4 regions of the Microbispora sp. NPDC046973 genome follow, and region 3 is predicted to be linked to each of the others. Evidence: riboswitches for the same ligand, from Rfam matches in the RefSeq annotation. Region 3 holds a riboswitch; each other region holds the start of a gene.

Region 1 (4,790 bases), on a different contig from region 3:
ACGCTGATATTGCCAAAAGTAGCGACAGGTGTATCAACAGTCACCTTTGCAGCAGTCGACAACCAACGTCAAGATCAGTGATCAATGCCCGGCAAAGGCGCTCAACGACGGTCGAGGTGCAGCAACATGCGGGTGTTCCCCAGCGTGTTCGGCTTGACGTGCTCCAGGTCGAGAAACTCGGCGACACCCTCGTCGTACGACGCGAGCAGTTCCTCGTACACCTCATGGGAGACGGGAGTGCCCTGGATCGGCCTGAAACCATGCCTGGCGAAGAACTCCACCGCGAACGTGAGGCAGAAGACCCTCCGCACCCCGAGGTCCCTGGCGGTCTCGATGAGCGCGCCGACGATCCGATGGCCGATGCCTCCGCCGCGTGCCGCGGGATCCACGGCGACGGTCCTGATCTCGGCCAGGTCCTCCCACAGCACGTGCAGCGCGCCGCAGCCGACGACCTGCCCGTCCGCCTCGGCCACCCAGAACTCCTGGACGTCCTCGTACAGCGTGACCGTGCTCTTCTTGAGCAGGCGGGGACCGACGCCCGAATACGCGTCGACGAGGCGCCGGATCGCCCGGACGTCCGGCGTCCTGGCCCGGCGCACCGTCACGGCCGTGGCACCCGGCTCGCTGGATGTCTGCGCGGCGACCTGCTCCATGACCGGTCAGCCTAGCCGCAGCGCGGCCGATCCCACTCGGTCGGCACGGAGCCTCCCCACGGATAACGGTCATTCCCAAACGCCACACCCGACATGAGTCCTGACTATGCGTAGCCGTAAGGATACGGACGGATGCGCGGCGACACCCAAAGGGGGCTGTCCAGGTTCGTCCCACTTTTTTCACCAGCCCGAGCAGCACATCGAAACCCTCAGATCGCTCTAAACGCAGGTGAAGGCGGATAAATCACCACCGAGCTCGTGACCCGACCGTGATCGTTTGGTTGTCAAACGTAGACGGGTTTCGGAGTTCTGGTTGAGCAAGAACTCGCCGTGCACTATCGTCCAGCGACGATGCCGGTCATCGTGAGCGCTCACGGCGACCGGGCGCCGAATCTTCGAAGCACCGAGTGCGAAGGGGAGCCGGGGACCCAACTGCAGGATCAGGATCGGTTCGGTCTCGGATCTACAAGGGGTGAATCCGCCAAGGTAGGGCTACTCCGGCCCGAACCCGTCAGCTAACCCGGTAGGCGCTCAGAAGTGCCCCGCTGTACGGCCCGTCTCGACGACGGACGCGCCGCGGGGCACACGTGGGAGAGGAGCTCGGTTGCGCATGCGTGGAGGACGGCCGGCGGGCAGGCACGCCCGCGGCCGACGGTCCGGAGCCGGCACGGCCGGTCCGGGTGCCATCCGCCGCTTCGCGTTCGTCGGCGTCGCGATCACCGCGATCACGTTCGGCGCCCCGGTGGTCCGCGCCACCGCCGACCCCAAGCCGAGCCTCAAGGAGCTCACAGCTCAGGTCGAGGGCCTCTACACCGAGATCGAGACGCTCACCGAGCAGTACAACGGCGAGCGGGTGCGCCTGAAGGCGGCCGAGCGGTCCGCCGATCTCGCCAAGAAGAACCTCGCCAAGAGCGAGGCGGAGCTCGAGGTCCGCCGGCAGAAGGCGAGCGCCCTCGCGCAGCACTCCTACATGACCAACGGGCTCGGCAACGCGCTCGTGCTCATCGACAGCGACGCCGACCCCCGGCGATACCTGGACCAGGCCTCCACGACGTACGCGCTGGAGTTGCAGCAGAGCCAGGAGGTCGCCGAGGTCACCAAGGCCATGGACGCCGCCGCACGGGCCAGGGAGAGCGCCTCCGCCCGGCAGACCGAGGTCAAGAAGCTCCTCAGCGGCCTCGACTCGCGGCGCGACAAGATCACCAAGCTGATCAAGAAGACCGAGAGCAGCCTCTACCGGCAGGTCTCCCAGACAATCGGCAGCGAGACGCGCTCGAGGACGTCGTTCCCCATCATCGGCGACGGCAAGGCCGCCCAGGCGGCGCGCTGGGCCCTCAGGCAGCAGCTCAAGCCGTACGTGTGGGGCGCCGAGGGGCCGGGCTCCTTCGACTGCTCGGGCCTGGTCATGGCGGCCTACCAGTCCGTGGGCATCAGCCTGCCCCACTACACGGGCGACCAGTGGACGGCCGGCACGCACATCCCCCGTGACCAGCTCCGCCCCGGCGACCTGGTGTTCTTCTACTCCGACCTGCACCACGTGGGCATCTACATCGGCAACGGCTACATGATCCACGCGCCGCGCACGGGAGACGTCGTCCACATCGCGAGGATCGCCGGACGGCCGTTCGCGGGAGCGGTGCGCGTCGCCGACTGAGCCCTCCCTCGCCGGAGCCGGCTGGGCCCTTCCTCGCCGGAGGGCGTCGCGTTCGCGGTCAGATGAGGCGGCGGCGTGCCGCCCAGGCGACGGCCTCGATCGCGGTCGCCACGCCGATGCGGTCGCAGATGCACCGCAGCCGGCGCCGCACGGTGCGCCCGCTGACGTCGAGACTGCGGCCCACCCGGTCGGCGGTCACGCCCTTGGCCAGCTCCGCGAGGAGAAGCAGATCCTCTTCGGTGAGACCGGCACGGTCAAGGTCCGAGGCGAGATTGTCACCTCGGTAGACGACCTCGGGAACACCCATCGTCCGCCCTTCCCCACGACGATGCTTCGTCGGCCCACCCTTCAGGGAAGGTAAACGCCTCCGCTGAAGGTCGTCAAGGTTCCGAGTCGGAGCGCCGGTCGTACGCCTCCCTGGCCGCCTCGACATCCTCCATGTGGATCTCGGCCCAGTGCTTGATCGCTTCGAGCAGCGACATGAGGTCCTCGCCCAGGGGCGTGAGCCGGTAATCGACCCGGACCGGCACCGAGGGAGTGACCGTGCGGGAGACCAGGCCGTCGCGCTCCATCGTCCGCAGCGTCTGCGTGAGCATCTTCCGGCTGACGCCGGCGATCGTCCGCGCGAGCTCGCTGTAGCGGAGCGGGCCGTGCGCGAGCGCGGTGAGCGCCAGGCTCACCCACTTGTCGCCGAGGGTGTCGAGCAGCTGCCGGGACGGGCAGGTCGCGACGTACGCGTTGTAGCGCCGGCGCTCCTCCTCGCGCCGTTCGGCCGCCGTCTGAGTCACCATCGTCTTCCCTTCTCCTCCCTTACGCACTTCCAGGTGCCTTCTTACCGAAAGAAAGCAGCTCTCCATACGCTCCCTTCCACAGCGATGAGGAGGGACCCATGAGAGCAGTGGTGGCACGGGACGGAGCCATACAGGTCGTCGATGTGGCGGAGCCGGAGCCGGGGCCGGGGCAGGTGCGGATCAGGGTCGAGGCGGCGGCGGTGAACCCCGTCGACCTGCTCACGGCCGCGGGTGCCCTCGCCGACAGCATGCTCATGCCGCGCCTGGAGACCTACGCACTCGGCTGGGACGTGGCGGGCGTGGTCGACCGGGCCGGCCCGGGAGTGACGGGCGTACGCCCGGGGGAGCGGGTCATCGGGCTGTCGGACCGGCTGACGGATCCGCTGAAGGCCCAGGCGGACCTGGTGGTGCTCGACGAGACGGCGGTCGCGCCCGCGCCGGCCGGGGTGGCCGCGCCCGAGGCGTCGACGCTGCCGCTGAACGCGCTCACCGCCGTCCAGGCGCTCGATCTCGCCGGGCTCGCCGAGGGTGAGACCCTGCTCGTCACGGGAGCGGCAGGCGGCCTCGGCGGCTATCTGGTGGAACTGGCCGTGGCGCGGGGGCTCAGGGTCGCGGCGGTCGCCGCGCCCGGCGACGAGCCGCTGGTGCGGGGCTTCGGCGCGGAGTGGTTCGTGCCGAGGGGCGCCGGCCTGGCCGCGGCCGTCAGAGCCGCCGTTCCCGGCGGCGTGCACGGCCTGGTGGACGCGGCGGTCGTCGGCCTGCCCGCGCTGGACGCCGTGCGCAACGGGGGCGCGTTCGTCGCCGTCGGCGCCGGGCTGGCCCCCGTCCCGCTGCGCGGCATCCGGGTCTCGACGGTGTTCGTCCGCGCCGACACGGCACAACTGCGGGACGTCGCGAAGCTGGCCGAGGCGGGACGGCTGAGCATGCGGGTCGCGGGCACCTACCCACTGGAGCGGGCGGCCGAGGCGCACGAACGCCTGCGGAAGGGCGGCCTGCGCGGCCGGCTGGTCCTGCTGCCCTGAACTTTCTGCCCTGAATTCTCTGCGCTGAGTTTCCTGCCCTGGTGTGCGCTGACATACCCGGGACAGAACGGGCGCGGGCCGGACGGCCATGCCGTCCGGCCCGCTCTCAGGAGATCGGATGCCGGGGTCAGGCGCGGCCGAGCAGCTCGCGCACCCGGTCGCGGCCCACGGCCAGCAGCAGCGTGGGCAGCCGCGGGCCGGTGTCGCGGCCGACGAGCAGCCGGTAGAGCAGGGCGAAGAAGGCGCGCTGGGCGGCCTTCAACTCGGGCGTGGCCGCCTTGGCGTCCATGTCGAGCCCGGCCTGCACCTTCGGCACGCCGTACACGAGCGTGGTCAGCCCGTCGAGCGACCAGTGCTCGTCGAGGCCCTCCACCAGCAGGCGAAGCGACTCGCGGTCCTGCTCGCCGAGCGTGTCGAGCAGCTCCTTGTCGGGCGTCTCGCGCACCTGCGTGCGCTCCTCCGCGGGCACGTACGTGTTCACCCAGTGCTGGGCGCGGTCGAGCCGCGGCCGCAGCTCGTCCAGCCCGGAGATCTCCGGGTCGAACGCGCGCAGGATGCGCAGCGTCTGCTCCTCGTGCCCGGTGGCGATGTCCACGACCGAGGCCAGGGTCCGGTAGGGCAGCCGCCGCGGCGTCTCCGGCAGGGCCCGGGAGGCCGTGCTCGACGCGCG
Region 2 (4,790 bases), on a different contig from region 3:
GAGCCGCCCGCCGGGCTCGATCCGGCGCAGCACGTTCTGTCGGGGTTCGCCAGGGCTCGGTATCGGCACGAAGTGGTCCTGCGGATCCAGGGGACGGTCGAGCAGATCCGCGCCCGGCTTCCCGCCGGCGTCGCGACTGTGGAGGAGTCCCCGCCCGCCGGAGGCGCGGACCCCGAGACCGAGGGCTGGCTCCGGGCCGAGCTGCGAGCGGAGCGGCTCGATTGGTTGCCTCCGGTGCTCGCGTCGCTCGACCGGCCGTTCGTCGTCGAGCGACCGGACGAGCTTCGCGGCCTCGTGGCCGCGCTCGCGGACCGGCTCGCGGCCTCCGCCCGGAGGGTGCCGCCCGCTCCTGGCACAGTCGTCGCCTGAAGCGACCGCGACTGCAGTAGGCGCGGCCTCGATGCGCGCCGCCGCTCACCGGTCCGCGGCTGCGTGTAGATAGTGGTCGATCGCGGCGAAGGTGGCTACCGGCTGTTCGATGTGCGGCAGGTGGCCGGCTTCCGGAATCACCTCCAGCCGGCCGTCTCCGAAGGCGTCGGCGTAGGCGGCGCCGTAGGCGGGAGTGACGATCCGGTCGCTTTCTCCCCACAGCAGGAGAGTGGGGACGTCGACGTGTCGCAGCCGGCGGAGCAGTTTGGGGTCGTGCATATAGGGGTCGCCGGCCAGCGTGCGCATGGTGGCCATGTCGGCTGCCCGGCGCGCGAGTTGGTCGGCGGGAACGCCGGCCGGGTCGGCGTAGAAGCGCTGCGAGTCGTGCCAGGCGTACTCGGCGACGCCGCGGGCGTCGAGGGAGAAGAAGTCGCGGATCGGCTCGCCGGGGATGTGCACGCCGACGGCGTCGATCAGCACCAGTCCGGTGATGATCCCCGCGGTGTCGCGTACGGCCATCTCGGCGGCGGTCCAGCCGCCGAGAGAGGAGCCGACGACGAGGACGTCGCGCAGTCCGAGCCGATGCAGACAGTGCAGGTAGGCCAGGGCGAGGTCGTCTATGCCGGTGAGCCATAAGGGGCGGTGGGTGCCGTCCCAGCCGGGGTGCACCGGCGTGATCGTGTGCGTCGTCCGGCGAAGGTGCCGGGCGAGTCCGGCGACGGTGGCGGGGCCGCCGCCGCCGTGCAGGATCAGGGCCGGTCTGCCGGTTCCGGCTTCCGACACCGTGAGGGACAGGTCGTCGTAGAGCGGGATGGTGTTCATGGGCACAGCATAACTAAGGATGTTTAGTTAAACTAGCTTAGTCTCCTACTAAACTCATGCCGTGCATGGCGATCTGCAAGAACTCGGACGAGCGGTCAAACAGGCTCAGTATCGGCAGCATCGGGCCCTGGAGAGCGGGCTGTCCGCGATCGGCGCGACGCTGGCCCAGTGGGATGCTCTTCGGGCGATCAGCCGTTCTCCCGGGGCGTCGGCCCGGGAGCTGGCCGTGGCGACCTTCCAGACCGAGCAGGCCTTCGGAACCCTCGCCGGTCGGCTGGTGGCCCAGGGGTGGATCGAGCGCCGGCCCGGGCGCGGCCGGCGCATCGAGCACCATCTCACCCCTTCCGGGGAGCGGGTCCTGGAAGCCGGGCACAGGGTCGCCGACGAGGTGCTCGCCAGGTGTTACACCGCGTTGTCGGACGGGGACCGCGGGACCCTGCTTGCCCTGCTCCAGCGCCTCATCGCAGAGGACGCGTAGTCTCCGGCCTCTGGCCGGCCCTCGGCGGGGATTTCCCGGGTGGCGCGCCCCCGGGACATCCCCGCCGAGGAGGTCTCCCCGGCCCGAGGTCAGACCCCGGGGCGTACGGCGGTGAGGAAGCTGCTCCTCCAGTAACCGTTGAGCCTGTCGACACTGACCACCGCGCCGCTGTGGGGAGCGCTGATCACCTTCTTGTGCCCTATGTACATGCCCACGTGGCCGCCGCCGCTGGTGAAGATGAGGTCGCCGGGCTTGAGGTGCGCCAGGGAGACCCTCTTCTTGACGGCATCGAGCATCGACCAGGTCGTGCGCGGGAGCTTGACGCCGGCCTTGCGCCAGGCGAACTGGACCAGCCCGGAGCAGTCGAACGCCCGTGGGCCCGTGGCGCCCCATACGTACGGATCGCCGAGGTGCTTCTTCGCCACCTTGATGGCGCGCTCGGCCTTCTCCTGCTGGAGGGCCGACTTGGTGAGCTTCGTGTTCGCGGAGTCGTCCGCCGTGGTCGCCGCCGGAGCCTCGCCGTTGTACGGGGTGGTCACCGTGACGGGGGGCTCGGGCGGGATGACCGCCGAGGCGGGGGGCGGGGCTGTCACCGTCCCCGACATGGCGGCCGCGGGGAGCGCGCTCAGGGCTCCCACGGAGGCGGTGAGCGCGGCGCTACTGAGAGTGACGCAGGCAATGCGGAGCAGAGTGGTGGAGTTGGCAGACAGGGGATCTCTCCCTAGGGTCTTCCGCTTGCGCCTACCGGGTTAGCTGACGGATTCGGGCGGGGAAGTCGCCCTACGGCGCTGGCGCGCCGATTCACCCCAGACCTTCGTCGAAGGTCGATTGGTTCCCCGGCTCCGAGCCTCCTTGCTGCACGGATTCGGCATCACCGGCGCCCAGGGGGGCGGAGAGGACGTGGCGACGGTGACAGTGGATGTTCGTTTTCGAACACGGCCTGGCCGGGTTCATAACGGCGGTGTCACGGGGACCCCGTCGTTGGGCAAGGAAACTACCAAGTAGCCACATATTGCCGCAAAGGGCATGAAAAGGGTAAAGATCACATAAAAAGGATTAAAAGGTAAAACCCGCAGGTCAGGCGGCCCTTGGAGGGGCAAATGTGGCGCTCGTCACACTCGCCGACGGCGTCCGGGTGCGGGGGCGGGCGCCATGGCCCCGCGTGCGCCTCGCGAAAGATCGGCCTGGGCGGCGAGGAGCTCGGCGTACTTGCCGGGCACGGCCATCAGCTGCTCGTGGGTGCCGCGTTGGACGATGCGTCCTGAGTCGAGGACCAGGATGAGGTCGGCGTCCCTGACTGTGCTGAGGCGGTGGGCGATGATGATTCTGGTCTGGGGGAGCCGGGCCAGGTTGGCCTCGATGGCGGCTTCGGTGGTGCTGTCGAGGTTGCTCGTGGCCTCGTCGAGCAGGAGCACTTTGGGCCGGGACAGTACGGCGCGGGCCAGGGCCAGGCGCTGCCGCTGGCCGCCGGACAGGCCGCCGCCCTCGGTCAGCATGGTCTCGTAGTTCATGGGCATGGCCATGATCTCGTCGTGCAGTGCGGCCAGTTCGGCCGCCGCGACGACGCGCTCCAGTGGGGCGTCGGGGTCGTTGAGTGCGATGTTCTCTCGTATGGTGCCGTTGAACAGGGACGGGTCCTGGGTGACGACGCCGAACTGGCGGCGCAGGGTGCGCAGGTTGAGCTCGCTCGCGGGGACGCCGTCGTAGCGGATCTCGCCCTCGACCGGGGTGTGCAGGGCCAGCAGAAGCCGGGCCAGCGTACTCTTGCCGGAGCCCGAGGCGCCGACCAGCGCGACCTTCTGGCCCGGGTGGATCGACACCGACACGCCCCGGAGGACCCACGGGCCACGCGGGTCGTGCCGGAAGCCGACGTCGCGCAGGTCGATCCGGCCGCGCAGGCGCAGCACCTCGATGCCCTCGTCGGGTTCGGGGGTGGAGATGAGGATGTCGGAGAGCCGGTCGAAGTGGGCGCCCGCCAGCTGGAGGCTCTGGAGGCTGGTCATCAGCGAGCCGAGCGGGGTCAGCGCGGCCAGGGCGATGGCGTTGAGCGCGACCAGCGCGCCGACGGAGAGCTCTCCGTCGAGCACCCGCCAGGCGCCGATCCACAGCAGCGCGAGCGGCGTGATCACGTGGATGGCCGACACGACGGCGTCCAGGAAACCGTGGGTGAGGCCGACGCGCACGTCCGCCTCGAGTTGCCGGCCGAAGTGGTCCGACCACTGCTTCATCGCCCTGCGCTCGGCGCCCGACGCCTTGAGCGTCTCGATGCCGCTGAGGGTCTGGATGAGGGTGCCCTGCGATTTCGACAGCGCCGCGAGTTCCTGCTGCGTCAGCATGTTGACCCGCCGGGACGTGGCCAGCAGGAGCAGCGACTGGAACAGGACCACTCCGGTCAGCGCCGCCCCGAAGATCGGGTCGCGGACGTAGACGAGCACCAGGTAGCCGACGGCGAGCGGCCCGTCGAGGACCGCGGTGACGATCTGGCCGGTGAGCAGCTCGCGTAGGGTCGACACGCTGGAGGCGCGGGTCACCAGGTCGCCGGTGCCCCGCTGGGTGAAGTACGTGTAGGGCAGGGCCATCAGGTGGCCGACCACCCCCTCGCTGAGCTCCTGGTCGGCACGGGCGCGCACCGCCACCAGCAGCGCCGCCCGCAGATAGCCCAGGACGAGCTGGGCCGCCCCCGCGATCAGCACGGCCACCCCCAGCAGCGGCAGCAGATCGGCGCGCCGCGGCAGGACGGTGTCCAGCAGCATCTCCGAGAACAGCGGCAGGACCAGGCCGACCAGCTGCAGCAGCAGCGAGGCCACGATGACCTGCGCGAGCAGGCCGCGCCGGCGTTGCAGCAGGGTCCGCATGAACTCTCGTCGCCACGCGCCGGCCAGCGACGACGATCCGCGGCGGAATCCCGCGCCCGGCTCGAAGACGAGCAGGACACCGGTGAACCCCGCCGCGAACTCCGCCGGAGTCAGCCGTCGCCGCCCCTGGCCGGGGTCGACGATGTCGACCCGGTCGACGGCCCACCGTTCGACCACCACGAAGTGGTTGGACTCCCAGTGGGCGATGGCCGGGAGCGGCGCCCGGGCCAGGTCGCCGGGGGCGAGCTGGAACGCCTTGGCGGTCA
Region 3 (4,790 bases):
CGGGACGCTCTCGGCGGGGACGGCGAAGCGCGCCGGGATCACCGGCGCGCTGGTGAGCCGTCGTCCGTCAGGATGAGGCGGTGGCGGAGGCGGAGGCGTCCGCGGGGTACATCGGGTAGCCGTACCCGACCACCTGCCAGGTGGGGCGGACGCGGGCCTCGACGGCGCCGCCGTCGCCCGTGTTGCCCTCGATGGTCCGGATGGTGCCGTCGCCGTTGTCCTTGACGACGAAGCCGACGTGCACGATGTCGTCGATGTCCTTGCTGCCGTTCCAGTTGAAGAACACCACCGCGCCCGGCTTGGGCGTGCGGCCCCAGCGGCCGTGGTCGGCGAACCAGTGGGCGTGCTCGACGGTGTAGGCGTCGGAGCCCATGACCGGCCCGATGCCGAGCTGGTGGCCGACCCAGGAGACGAACATGTCGCACCAGGCGGCGTTGAGGTAGCCCTTCAGGGTTCCTCCGTCGCGGGCGAGGGTCTCGCGGGCGCGGGGAGTGGACATGTACCACTGCTGGAACTTGGTTCCGCCGCCGTTGGCGTTCTCGCTGATCCCGACCTGGCTCCTGGCCAGGGTCAGCACGTCGGCCGCGCTGACCTTGGGCAGCGTGGAGGCGATCTCGGCCATGGACTGCGCGGCCGCCGGGCCCTTGCCGCTGGCCGGGTTGTCCGCGTGCGCGGCCGGCGTCGCGATCAGCACGGCCGAGGCGAGGGCCCCGCCCGCGAGGGCAGCGCGAACACAGGTGTTGAGGACGTGCATGGTGGGGCGTACTCCCTTACTTCCATGCCGCCTACCGGGTTAGCTGACGGGTTCGGGCTGGAAGTCGCCCTACGGCAGGCATGCCGATTCACCCCAGGAGAGGTGGGTCCCCGGCTCCGCGCGGACGCGGACTCGGCGGCCGGGCGGCAGGCCGGGATCGGCCGGCCGCGTCGGTCTGAGGAGGGCTTCTTGACCATTGAGATGAGCAAGTGCGCCCTGAGCTGCCTAAAAGGTAATAGACCAGGTCAAACCGGTCAAGTTAGAACAACTCAGATTTTACCGGCCAGTAGGCAGCAAACCCGGCGGGCCGGGTAACGGCCGCCCCAGCGATCATCGGCGGCAGCGGAACCCGGGCTCACCCGGGCAGGCGTACGGTCACCGACAGGCCGCCCTCCGGCCGGGCCAGCGCCTCCACCCCGCCGCCGTGCGCCACGGCGATGGCACGGACGATGGACAGGCCGAGCCCCGCCCCCCGTGCGGAGCGTACGCGGTCGCCGCCGAGCCGGCGGAACGGCTCGAACAGGTCGTCCACCTCGTAGGGCGGAACCGGGGGCCCGGTGTTCTCCACCGTCACGCTCACCCCGGCCTCGTCCTCCCGCAACCGCACCCAGATCTCCCCGTCCCGCACGTTGTACTTGATCGCGTTCTCCAGCAGGTTGAACAGGCAGCGTTCGAGGAACAGCGGATCGCCGTGCGCGACCGCCGGGCACAGGTCCTCGTGGACGACCACCTTCCTGCGGCGCGGCTGCAGGTCGATCTGCTCCATCACCACACGGACGATCTGCCGCAGGTCGACCGGCCTGCGGGCGGTCAGCTCCTGCTCCGACTGCGCCAGCATGAGCAGGCCCTCGATCAGCCGCTCGTACCTCGCGTTGGTGCCGAGCAGCGCGCGGGCCAGCGCCTTGAGGTCCTCCGACGCCGCCGGCTCCTCCAGCGACACCTCCAGGACCGTACGGTTGACCGCCAGCGGGGTGCGCAGCTCGTGGGAGGCGTTGGCGATGAACCGGCGCTGGGCGTCGAACACCCGGTGCAGCCGGTCGAGCATCGCGTCGAAGGTGTCGGCGAGCCGCTTGACCTCGTCCTGCGGGCCGCGCAGGGCGATCCGCTCGTGCAGCGTGCTCTCCGACAGCCGCTGCGCGGTCTCGGTCACCCGGTCCAGCGGGCGCAGCGCCCGGTCGGCCACCAGGTAGCCCAGCACCACCGCGACGGCCCCCACGAGGACCATGACGGCCACCGACGACCTGAGCACATCGCTCAGCACGTCGGCCGCCCCCTGCTCGACGTTGGTGCGCACCCGCTGCGCGAGCATGTCGCTGTCGGGCAGCGTGGTCCCCATGACGGCCCCGGGAGCGCCGACGCCGGTCACCTTCGACGCCACCGCCACCACGAAGCGCTGGTTGAGCGCCCGTGCGGTCAGCAGGTGGGTGAACCACAGCAGCACCGACCCCGCCACGAAGAACAGCCCGCCGTACAGCAGGGTGAGCCGCATCCGCAGGCCCAGCCTGCCCCAGAAGGACATCGCGTGGAACAGAGCGCGGATCACAGCCGGTACCCCCGGCCCGGCACGTTCTCGATCACCGGCGGCTCGCCCAGCTTGCGACGCAGCGAGGTGATCGTGACGCGCAGCACGCCCGTGCCGGCGTCGGCGTGCTCGTCCCACACATTCGCGCGCAGCCGGGCCGAGGTCACCAGCCCTCCGCCGGCACGCATGAGCTCCTGCAGCACGTCGAACTCCTTACGGCCCAGCGCCACCTGCCGCCCGTCCCGCACCACCGTACGGCGGGCGGGGTCGAGCCGGATCCCGGCCCGCTCCAGCACCGCAGGCACCGCCCGGGGCGAGCGCCGGGCCAGCGCCCGGATCCGGGCCACCAGCTCGGCGAACGCGAACGGCTTGACCAGGTAGTCGTCGGCGCCCAGGGACAGGCCCCCGACCCGGTCCCGCACCCGCCCGGCCGCCGTCAGCATGAGGATGCGGCTCGCGCCACTGGCCGTGACCAGCTCCCGGCACACGTCGTCGCCGTGCACCTCGGGCAGGTCGCGGTCGAGCACGACCACGTCGTAGTCGACGTAGGCGGCCAGCTCAAGCGCCTCCTGACCGTCGTAGGCCACGTCCACCGCGATCGCGTGCAGCCGCAACCCCCGGGCGACGGCCTCGGCCAGCTGTTCCTCGTCCTCGACCACGAGCACCCGCATCCCAACCTCCCGCTCGGCTCCGAGACTGGCGCAGGCGGTGTTAGCCGCGGATAAGCGGATCTCGCTTATCCGCGTTTAGCACCGCCTCCGCTGGAGTTGGGCCCCATCCCGGGCGACGCCCTGGACGAGAAGGAGCGACAGAGGAGGAACGACCCATGCGCTTACGACCGCTGCGTGCCCTGGGCCCGGCATTCGGGCTCGCACTGGCACTGGCCGGCTGCGGCGCGGCCCCCGCGGACGACGGGATCGCCAGCGCGGGCGGCGCCACGCCGGGCACCGCGGGCGGCGCCGCGGCCAGGCCGTCCGCGTCGGCCACGGTGGACCGCCAGGAGGCCCAGCTCAAGTTCGCCCAGTGCATGCGCGAGCACGGCGTGGACGTGCCCGACCCCGATGCCGACGGCCGCGTCCGCATCATGGGCAAGAAGGGCGACGAGGCCGCGATGCAGAAGGCCATGCAGGCCTGCCAGCACTTCATGAAGGACGCCGTCGGCGACAAGCTCGGCGGTGACGACCCCGAGGCGCGCGACCGGATGGTCAAGTTCGCCCAGTGCATGCGCGAGCACGGCATCGACATGCCCGACCCGGCCCCCGGACAGGGGATCCAGGTCAAGATCAAGCCGGGCCAGGAGAAGGCGATGGAAGAGGCGCAGAAGGCCTGCGAGGAGTTCGCACCCGGGAGGAAGCCGTGAGGAAGGGCCTGGTGATCGCGGGCGCCGGCGTCCTCGCCCTGGCCGCCGCGGGGACCGCCGTCGCCGTGGCGGGCGGCGACGGCGCCGGCGCGGCCGAGCCGTCCGTGCCCCCGGTCCCCGCCACCGCGTCGATCACCCGCCAGGACCTGATCGACACCAAGACCGTGGAGGGGTCGCTGACCTACTCCGGCGAGCGTCAGGTGAGCACCGACGCCTCCGGCACGGTCACCTGGGCGCCCGCCGAGGGCACGGTCGTCCGGCGCGGCCGCCCGCTGCTCAGGGTCGACCGCAGGCCGGTCGTCCTCATGTACGGCTCGCTGCCGATGTACCGCCCGCTGCGGCAGGGTGTCGACGACGGCCCGGACGTCGAGCAGCTCGAACGCAACCTCAAGGTCCTCGGCTACGGCGACGACCTGACCGTGGACGACCACTTCAGCTACGCCACCTATCTGGCCGTCAAGGAGTGGCAGGACGACGCGGGGCTGCCCGAGACCGGGCAGGTGGACGCCTCCCAGGTGGTCTTCCTGCCCGCCGCCGCCCGGGTGACCGACGCCAAGGTCGAGGTCGGCGGCAGGACCGCCCCCGGGCATCCGGCCCTCACCGTGACGGGCGTACGGCGGCTGGTGCACGTGGACCTGTCCACCGACGACCAGTCGCTGGCCAGGAAGGGAGCCAAGGTCACCGTGGAACTGCCCGGCGGCGAGCGGGTCACCGGGAAGATCACCTCGGTCGGCACGGTGGCCGAGGCCGTTCCCTCCGGGCAGGGACAGGACGAGGGCAGCACCATCGACGTCGACATCACCCTGAGCAAGACCCCCAAGACCCGCCTCGACAAGGCCCCGGTCGAGGTGGAGCTGGTCAGCGAGCGGCGAAAGAACGTGCTGGCCGTGCCCGTGGAGGCGCTGCTGGCCCTGCGCGAGGGCGGCTTCGGCGTCGAGGTCGTCGAGGGCGCGTCCACCCGCGTGGTCCCGGTCGAGCTCGGCGCCTTCGGCAGCGGCATGGTCGAGATCACCGGCGCCGGGCTCGCCGAGGGCATGAAGGTCGGGGTGCCGGCCACATGAGCATCCCGCAGCCCGAGCAGCCCTACGTGGTGGAGCTGCGCGAGGTGACCAAGGTGTACGGCGGCGGCGTCCGGGCCCTGCGCGGAGTGGACC
Region 4 (4,790 bases), on a different contig from region 3:
TGCCCGTCCGGGCGGGGCGCGGCGCGCAGGTCACGCGCTCCCGGCCGGCAGAGGCTCGCCCGTCTCCAGCAGGGTCTTGAGCGCGGACAGCACCTGGGGCCAGCCCTGGCCGACCATCTCCCGCAGGGTGCCGCCGGGATCGAAGCCGTCGTGGACGACTGTCAGCTTGACCGTCTCCCCCACCGGCTCGATCTCGAACGTCACCCGTGACCTGCGCTCCGCCTTCAGCCTGGCGAGCACGTCCTCCCCCAGGCCGACCGCCTCGGCCCACTCCGGCGTGAAGGAGTGCCAGGTGTACGACAGACGGCGGCCGGGCTCGGATTCGACGACGACCTGCTCGGGATCGGCGATCGCCACACCGCCCTGATGCCAGGTCATCGGCGCCCCCGCCCGCCAGTCGGTGTCGAAGGACAGGCCCCAGTAGCGCCGGGTGAAGCCGGGGTCGGTCAGGGCCTGCCACAGCCGCTCGGGCGTGGTCCTGATGTAGGTGGTGTAGACGAACTCGGGGTTGCCCATCGGTTCCTGCTCCAATGCGTTCTTGAGATCGGCAAGAGCACGGGCCCGCTCGCGGTCGAACCTGCTCATCCAGCGGTCCGCGATGGCGTTGATGGGCACGGCGTTGAGGTAGTGCAGTTTCTCCCGGCCGCGCCACACCGTGGTCACGAGGTTCGCCGCCTCCAACACCGCCAGGTGCTTGCTGACCGACTGCCGCGCCATGTCCAGCCCCGCGCACAGTTCACGCAACGTCTGGCCGTTGCGGGCGTTCAGGCTGTCCAGCAACCGGCGGCGGCTGGCGTCGGCCAGCGCCTTGAACACCTCGTCCATCTTCCCCATCCCGAACATGCAGCCGTTTGGCTGCATGAACGATACGCAGCCGCAAGGCTGCATGTCAACGTCTCCCCGCAAGGCTGCCCACCGGGTCCAGACGCGGCACGACTACGCCGGGGCGACGGTCTCGGGCCGCGTGAGCTCGGGGAGCGCGGCGTTCGCCATCCGCGGCTCGACCTACGGCGACAACTACCGGTTCCGGATCACGTTCAGCCGACGGGAACGTTCCGCGGGGCGGGGTACGACAAGCCAGAGGCGCGCATTCCGTGCCCGCATTCCAGGGGCTCGCGCTCGCCCCCCTTCAGACGTACGGAGGTGTCGGCCGATGAAGGGACGTGTTCTACCGGTGGCCCTGCTGACGGGCGGCCTGCTGGTCGGCGTGGGCGGCGCGTACGGCTCCGCCGCATCGGCCGGGACGCCTTCTCCGCCCGCCGCGCTCACCGCGCCTGCCGCCACGACGCCGGCCGCCGACCACAACGACCAGGACGTCATGTTCGCCCGGATGATGATCCCGCATCATCGTCAGGCGGTGGAGATGGGGAGGCTGGCCGAGGGCCGCGCGGCGGACGCCCGGGTCGCGCGGCTGGCCCGGCGGATCGAGGCCGCGCAGGCTCCCGAGATCCGGACCATGAGCGGCTGGCTCAGGGCCTGGGGTGAGCAGGTGCCCGGCGAGAGCCCGGCGCCGGCGCACCACGCCATGCCGGGAATGATGTCCCCCGAGGACATGCGGCGTCTCGAAGGGCTGTCCGGACGGGCCTTCGACCGGGCCTTCCTCACGATGATGATCCGGCACCACGAGGGCGCCGTCGCCATGGCCCGCGACGAACTGCGCAGCGGAATCTACGCGCCTGCCCGGCGGATGGCGGCGTCCATCGTCTTCAGCCAGTCCGCCGAGATCAAGGAGATGAAGAGCCTGCTGGGTTAGCGCGCCGCGACGGCCCGCGTCGACGACGTGCCCCTATGGTCCGCCGCCACGGGAAGGCGGACCGGTGGGAGGCCGGCGGTGGGAGGTCACCCGCGCTTGCGGTGCCGCCCGCCGGACGTCGCCGCCGCGGCCTTGAACCGGAGCCCGGTCACGGCGGTGGAGACCACCGCGAACAGCAGGCCCGCCGGCAGGACGGCGTCGCCGGGCGACCACACGACGTCGAGGGACTTCCCCTGCGTGGCCGCCATGTTCCTGGTCGCGGGCGCCGCGGCACCCTGGACGCTCGCCTTCACGGCCGCCACGGGCTGGATCGTCACCGGCGCCTTCTGCGCCCCCTTGACCTTGCGCGGCAGGCCGTACCCGACGATCTTGCTCGTGTCGCGCACCTTGCGCTTCAGCCACACGCCGTCGACGTTGCCCTCGATGGTGTGGACCTTGCCGCCGACGACCTTCTCGACGATGCCGACGTGGTCGATGTCGTGGATCTTCTTGGACCCCGACCAGTCGAAGAAGACCACGGCGCCCGGCTCGGGCTTGTCGCTCCAGGCGTGGTTCTTCTTGAACCACTTGGCGTGCCGTGTGGTCAGCGCGAACTCGCCGACATGGTCCTGCACCCCGGCCCGGTCCGCCGCCCAGGAGACGAACATGTCGCACCAGGGGGCGGTCTTGAAGTCGGGGTCCTTGGCGACGTTGTCGGCGTACCACTCGCCGAACTTCGTGTGTTTCCCGGCTCGCTCGCGGTAGCCCAGTTCCGGGCGGACGGCGTCGAGCAGCTCTCGGGCGATCGGATCGGTGGAAATCGGAGGCTCCTATGGCGCGCTTCGAGACATGACGAATCGAGACATGACGAACCGGCCCGCGGGGCGTGACGGCATGACGGCATGACCGTCCGAGGACACGGCCGCGGCGGGGCGGAATCAGAAACGGGAGATGTGGCAGCCCGTCACGGGCGCGCCATCACCCCGGAAGCCTGGAGACGTTCCAGGGCAGGCATGTGGTCCGGCGATGCGACGCGGACCGGGTGGGCAGGTGGAGCCGACACTCCACGCGCTCTCCTCTCCTTGGCCGCCTACCGGGTTAGCTGACGGGTTCGGGCCAGGAGTAGCCCTACCGGATGGTCCGGATTCACCCCAAGAGACGTGGGTCCCCGGTTCCCGGGATCGATGACTTCCGGGATTCGGCGGTCGCCGGTCGTCCTCGGGTTGAGGACCGCTCACCGGCGAGACACGGGAAGCTTAGTAGATAACAAGTAAGACACGACCAAAAAGGCGGCAAACGGCACGATTCTGGCCCCCACCGTTCCGCGCTTCCGCAGGTCCTCACGGTCGCGGACTGTCCGCGGTGAGATGCGCCACACAGCGCCCCGTACGGCACGAGCGCCCGCCCGGCGCAGTCATCGGTCCGCTGCCGGACGGCGGGATTACTTAGCCAAACTAACTACTAGGGTGGCTCCCGGCACCGCTTCTCACGGGCAGCGCTGTGATCAGAGGGGAAAGGGGATCTCGATGACGGACGCGATGTGGGCGGGTACGGTCGCCGTGACCGGGCACGAAGGCGCCGAGCTCGAAGCGTACGCGGCCCGGCCGCTCGGCTCCGGCTCCCACGGCGGGGTCGTGGTGATCCACCACCTGCCCGGCTATGACGAGGCCACCAAGGAGATCGTCCGCAGGTTCGCCGCGCACGGCTATGCGGCGATCTGCCCCAACCTGTACTCCCGGGAGGGCACCGGCGTCAGCCCGGACGACCAGGCCGCCGCGGCCCGGGCCAAGGGCGGCGTCCCGGACGAGCAACTCGTCGGCGACGTCGCCGGCGCCGCGGCCTACCTGAAAGGCCTGGAGCACGCCAACGGCAGGATCGGTGTCATCGGCTACTGCTCCGGTGGGCGGCAGACGTTCCTGGCCGCCTGCTCGCTCCGGATCGACGCGGCCGTCGACTGCTACGGGGCCTTCGTGGTCACCGCGCCGCCCGCCGAATTCCCGCTCGACGCCGAACCGCTGATCTCCCGGGCGGCCGATCTGTCCTGCCCGCTCCTCGGGCTCTTCGGGGCGGACGACAGGTACCCCTCACCGGACGAGGTGGACGTGCTCTCCGCCGAGCTGGACAGACTCGGCAAGGACCACGAGTTCCACGTGTTCCCCGGCGCCGGCCACGGGTTTTTCTCCGTGGACCGCCCGGCGTACCGGCCCGCCGCCGCGGTGGAGGGCTGGAAGAAGGTCTTCGGTTTCTTCGGCCGCCACCTCGCCGCCTGAGGAGGACAGGAATGTGCACCTATCTCACCGAGAAGATCCGGATCGACGGCGCCGCCAAGGGGGCGTCGGGCTGGTTCACGGTCACCGACGGCATGGTCTACCTCGACCATCCCTACCACGCGTGCCAGGAGCACACGGTGAACATCGACCTCACCAACCCGGCCGAGGGCCCGTCGGCCCGGGTCGCGATCGAGCTCACCGAGGAGGCGGCGCTCGCCCTGGTGGAGGCCATCCACAAGGCCCTGGCCGCGGCGCCGCCCGGGCTCGCGTCGGCCGCCCGCCGGCCGGCCTCCGTCTGATCCCGCCCCCGCCCGCCCCCCGGGGGTGAGCGGGCAGGCTGAACGGACGGGTCCCGCCGGCCGGCGACCGGCGGGACCCGCGCGCGTCAGTCGTCGAGCGACATGTACAGGCGGGTGCCGCCCGGCCGGAAGCCAACGCGTTCGTAGACCCGGCGCGATCCCTCGCCGCCGTACTCCAGCCACACCGACCGTGCTCCCCTGGCGAGCATCGCCTCGGCGAGCGTGGCGGTGACCGCGGCGGCGATGCCCCGCCCGCGGAACTCGGGGCGGGTGCCGACCCCGGCGAGCTCCGACGTCTCCACGGCCGGGGCGGAGCACAGGGCCGCTCCGGCGCAGCCGCCACCGGGCGCCCGGACGAACCGGACCGCGCCGCCGCTCTCCTCCGTACGGCGCAGCCGGGCCGCGCCCTCCGGCGACGAGGGGAACTCGCCGCCGAACGCCTCGGACAGGGCGGCGTCGATCGCCGCGTAGTCCTCGTCGGTGGACGGC

Evidence for each region. A riboswitch is a leader RNA that binds a small molecule or an ion and turns the genes downstream of it on or off. The one in region 3 is predicted to bind cyclic di-AMP.
Region 1: it holds a riboswitch for cyclic di-AMP, as region 3 does, so the genes downstream of both, ABZ860_RS29025 (NlpC/P60 family protein) here and ABZ860_RS31065 (CHAP domain-containing protein) in region 3, are expected to answer to the same signal.
Region 2: it holds a riboswitch for cyclic di-AMP, as region 3 does, so the genes downstream of both, ABZ860_RS02775 (C40 family peptidase) here and ABZ860_RS31065 (CHAP domain-containing protein) in region 3, are expected to answer to the same signal.
Region 4: it holds a riboswitch for cyclic di-AMP, as region 3 does, so the genes downstream of both, ABZ860_RS13320 (CHAP domain-containing protein) here and ABZ860_RS31065 (CHAP domain-containing protein) in region 3, are expected to answer to the same signal.

The regions. Positions count from the first base shown of each region.
Region 1 covers NZ_JBEYWQ010000018.1:161,142-165,931, reverse strand. Annotated here, with positions in the region: gene ABZ860_RS29030 (amino-acid N-acetyltransferase) at 102-653, opposite strand; cyclic di-AMP (ydaO/yuaA leader) riboswitch at 1,045-1,198, shown strand; gene ABZ860_RS29025 (NlpC/P60 family protein) at 1,264-2,307, shown strand; gene ABZ860_RS29020 (LuxR C-terminal-related transcriptional regulator) at 2,366-2,614, opposite strand; gene ABZ860_RS29015 (helix-turn-helix domain-containing protein) at 2,688-3,098, opposite strand; gene ABZ860_RS29010 (NADP-dependent oxidoreductase) at 3,197-4,120, shown strand; gene lysS (lysine--tRNA ligase) at 4,248-4,790, opposite strand, start outside.
Region 2 covers NZ_JBEYWQ010000001.1:564,616-569,405, forward strand. Annotated here, with positions in the region: gene ABZ860_RS02760 (YafY family protein) at 1-369, shown strand, start outside; gene ABZ860_RS02765 (alpha/beta hydrolase) at 415-1,191, opposite strand; gene ABZ860_RS02770 (MarR family winged helix-turn-helix transcriptional regulator) at 1,253-1,669, shown strand; gene ABZ860_RS02775 (C40 family peptidase) at 1,759-2,262, opposite strand; cyclic di-AMP (ydaO/yuaA leader) riboswitch at 2,393-2,550, opposite strand; gene ABZ860_RS02780 (peptidase domain-containing ABC transporter) at 2,782-4,790, opposite strand, start outside.
Region 3 covers NZ_JBEYWQ010000021.1:74,343-79,132, reverse strand. Annotated here, with positions in the region: gene ABZ860_RS31065 (CHAP domain-containing protein) at 68-754, opposite strand; cyclic di-AMP (ydaO/yuaA leader) riboswitch at 769-902, opposite strand; gene ABZ860_RS31060 (HAMP domain-containing sensor histidine kinase) at 1,110-2,297, opposite strand; gene ABZ860_RS31055 (response regulator transcription factor) at 2,294-2,947, opposite strand; gene ABZ860_RS31050 (hypothetical protein) at 3,103-3,636, shown strand; gene ABZ860_RS31045 (peptidoglycan-binding protein) at 3,633-4,697, shown strand; gene ABZ860_RS31040 (ABC transporter ATP-binding protein) at 4,694-4,790, shown strand, end outside.
Region 4 covers NZ_JBEYWQ010000005.1:205,529-210,318, reverse strand. Annotated here, with positions in the region: gene ABZ860_RS13330 (SRPBCC domain-containing protein) at 31-825, opposite strand; gene ABZ860_RS13325 (DUF305 domain-containing protein) at 1,154-1,753, shown strand; gene ABZ860_RS13320 (CHAP domain-containing protein) at 1,840-2,502, opposite strand; cyclic di-AMP (ydaO/yuaA leader) riboswitch at 2,804-2,946, opposite strand; gene ABZ860_RS13315 (dienelactone hydrolase family protein) at 3,259-4,002, shown strand; gene ABZ860_RS13310 (DUF6295 family protein) at 4,014-4,301, shown strand; gene ABZ860_RS13305 (GNAT family N-acetyltransferase) at 4,388-4,790, opposite strand, start outside.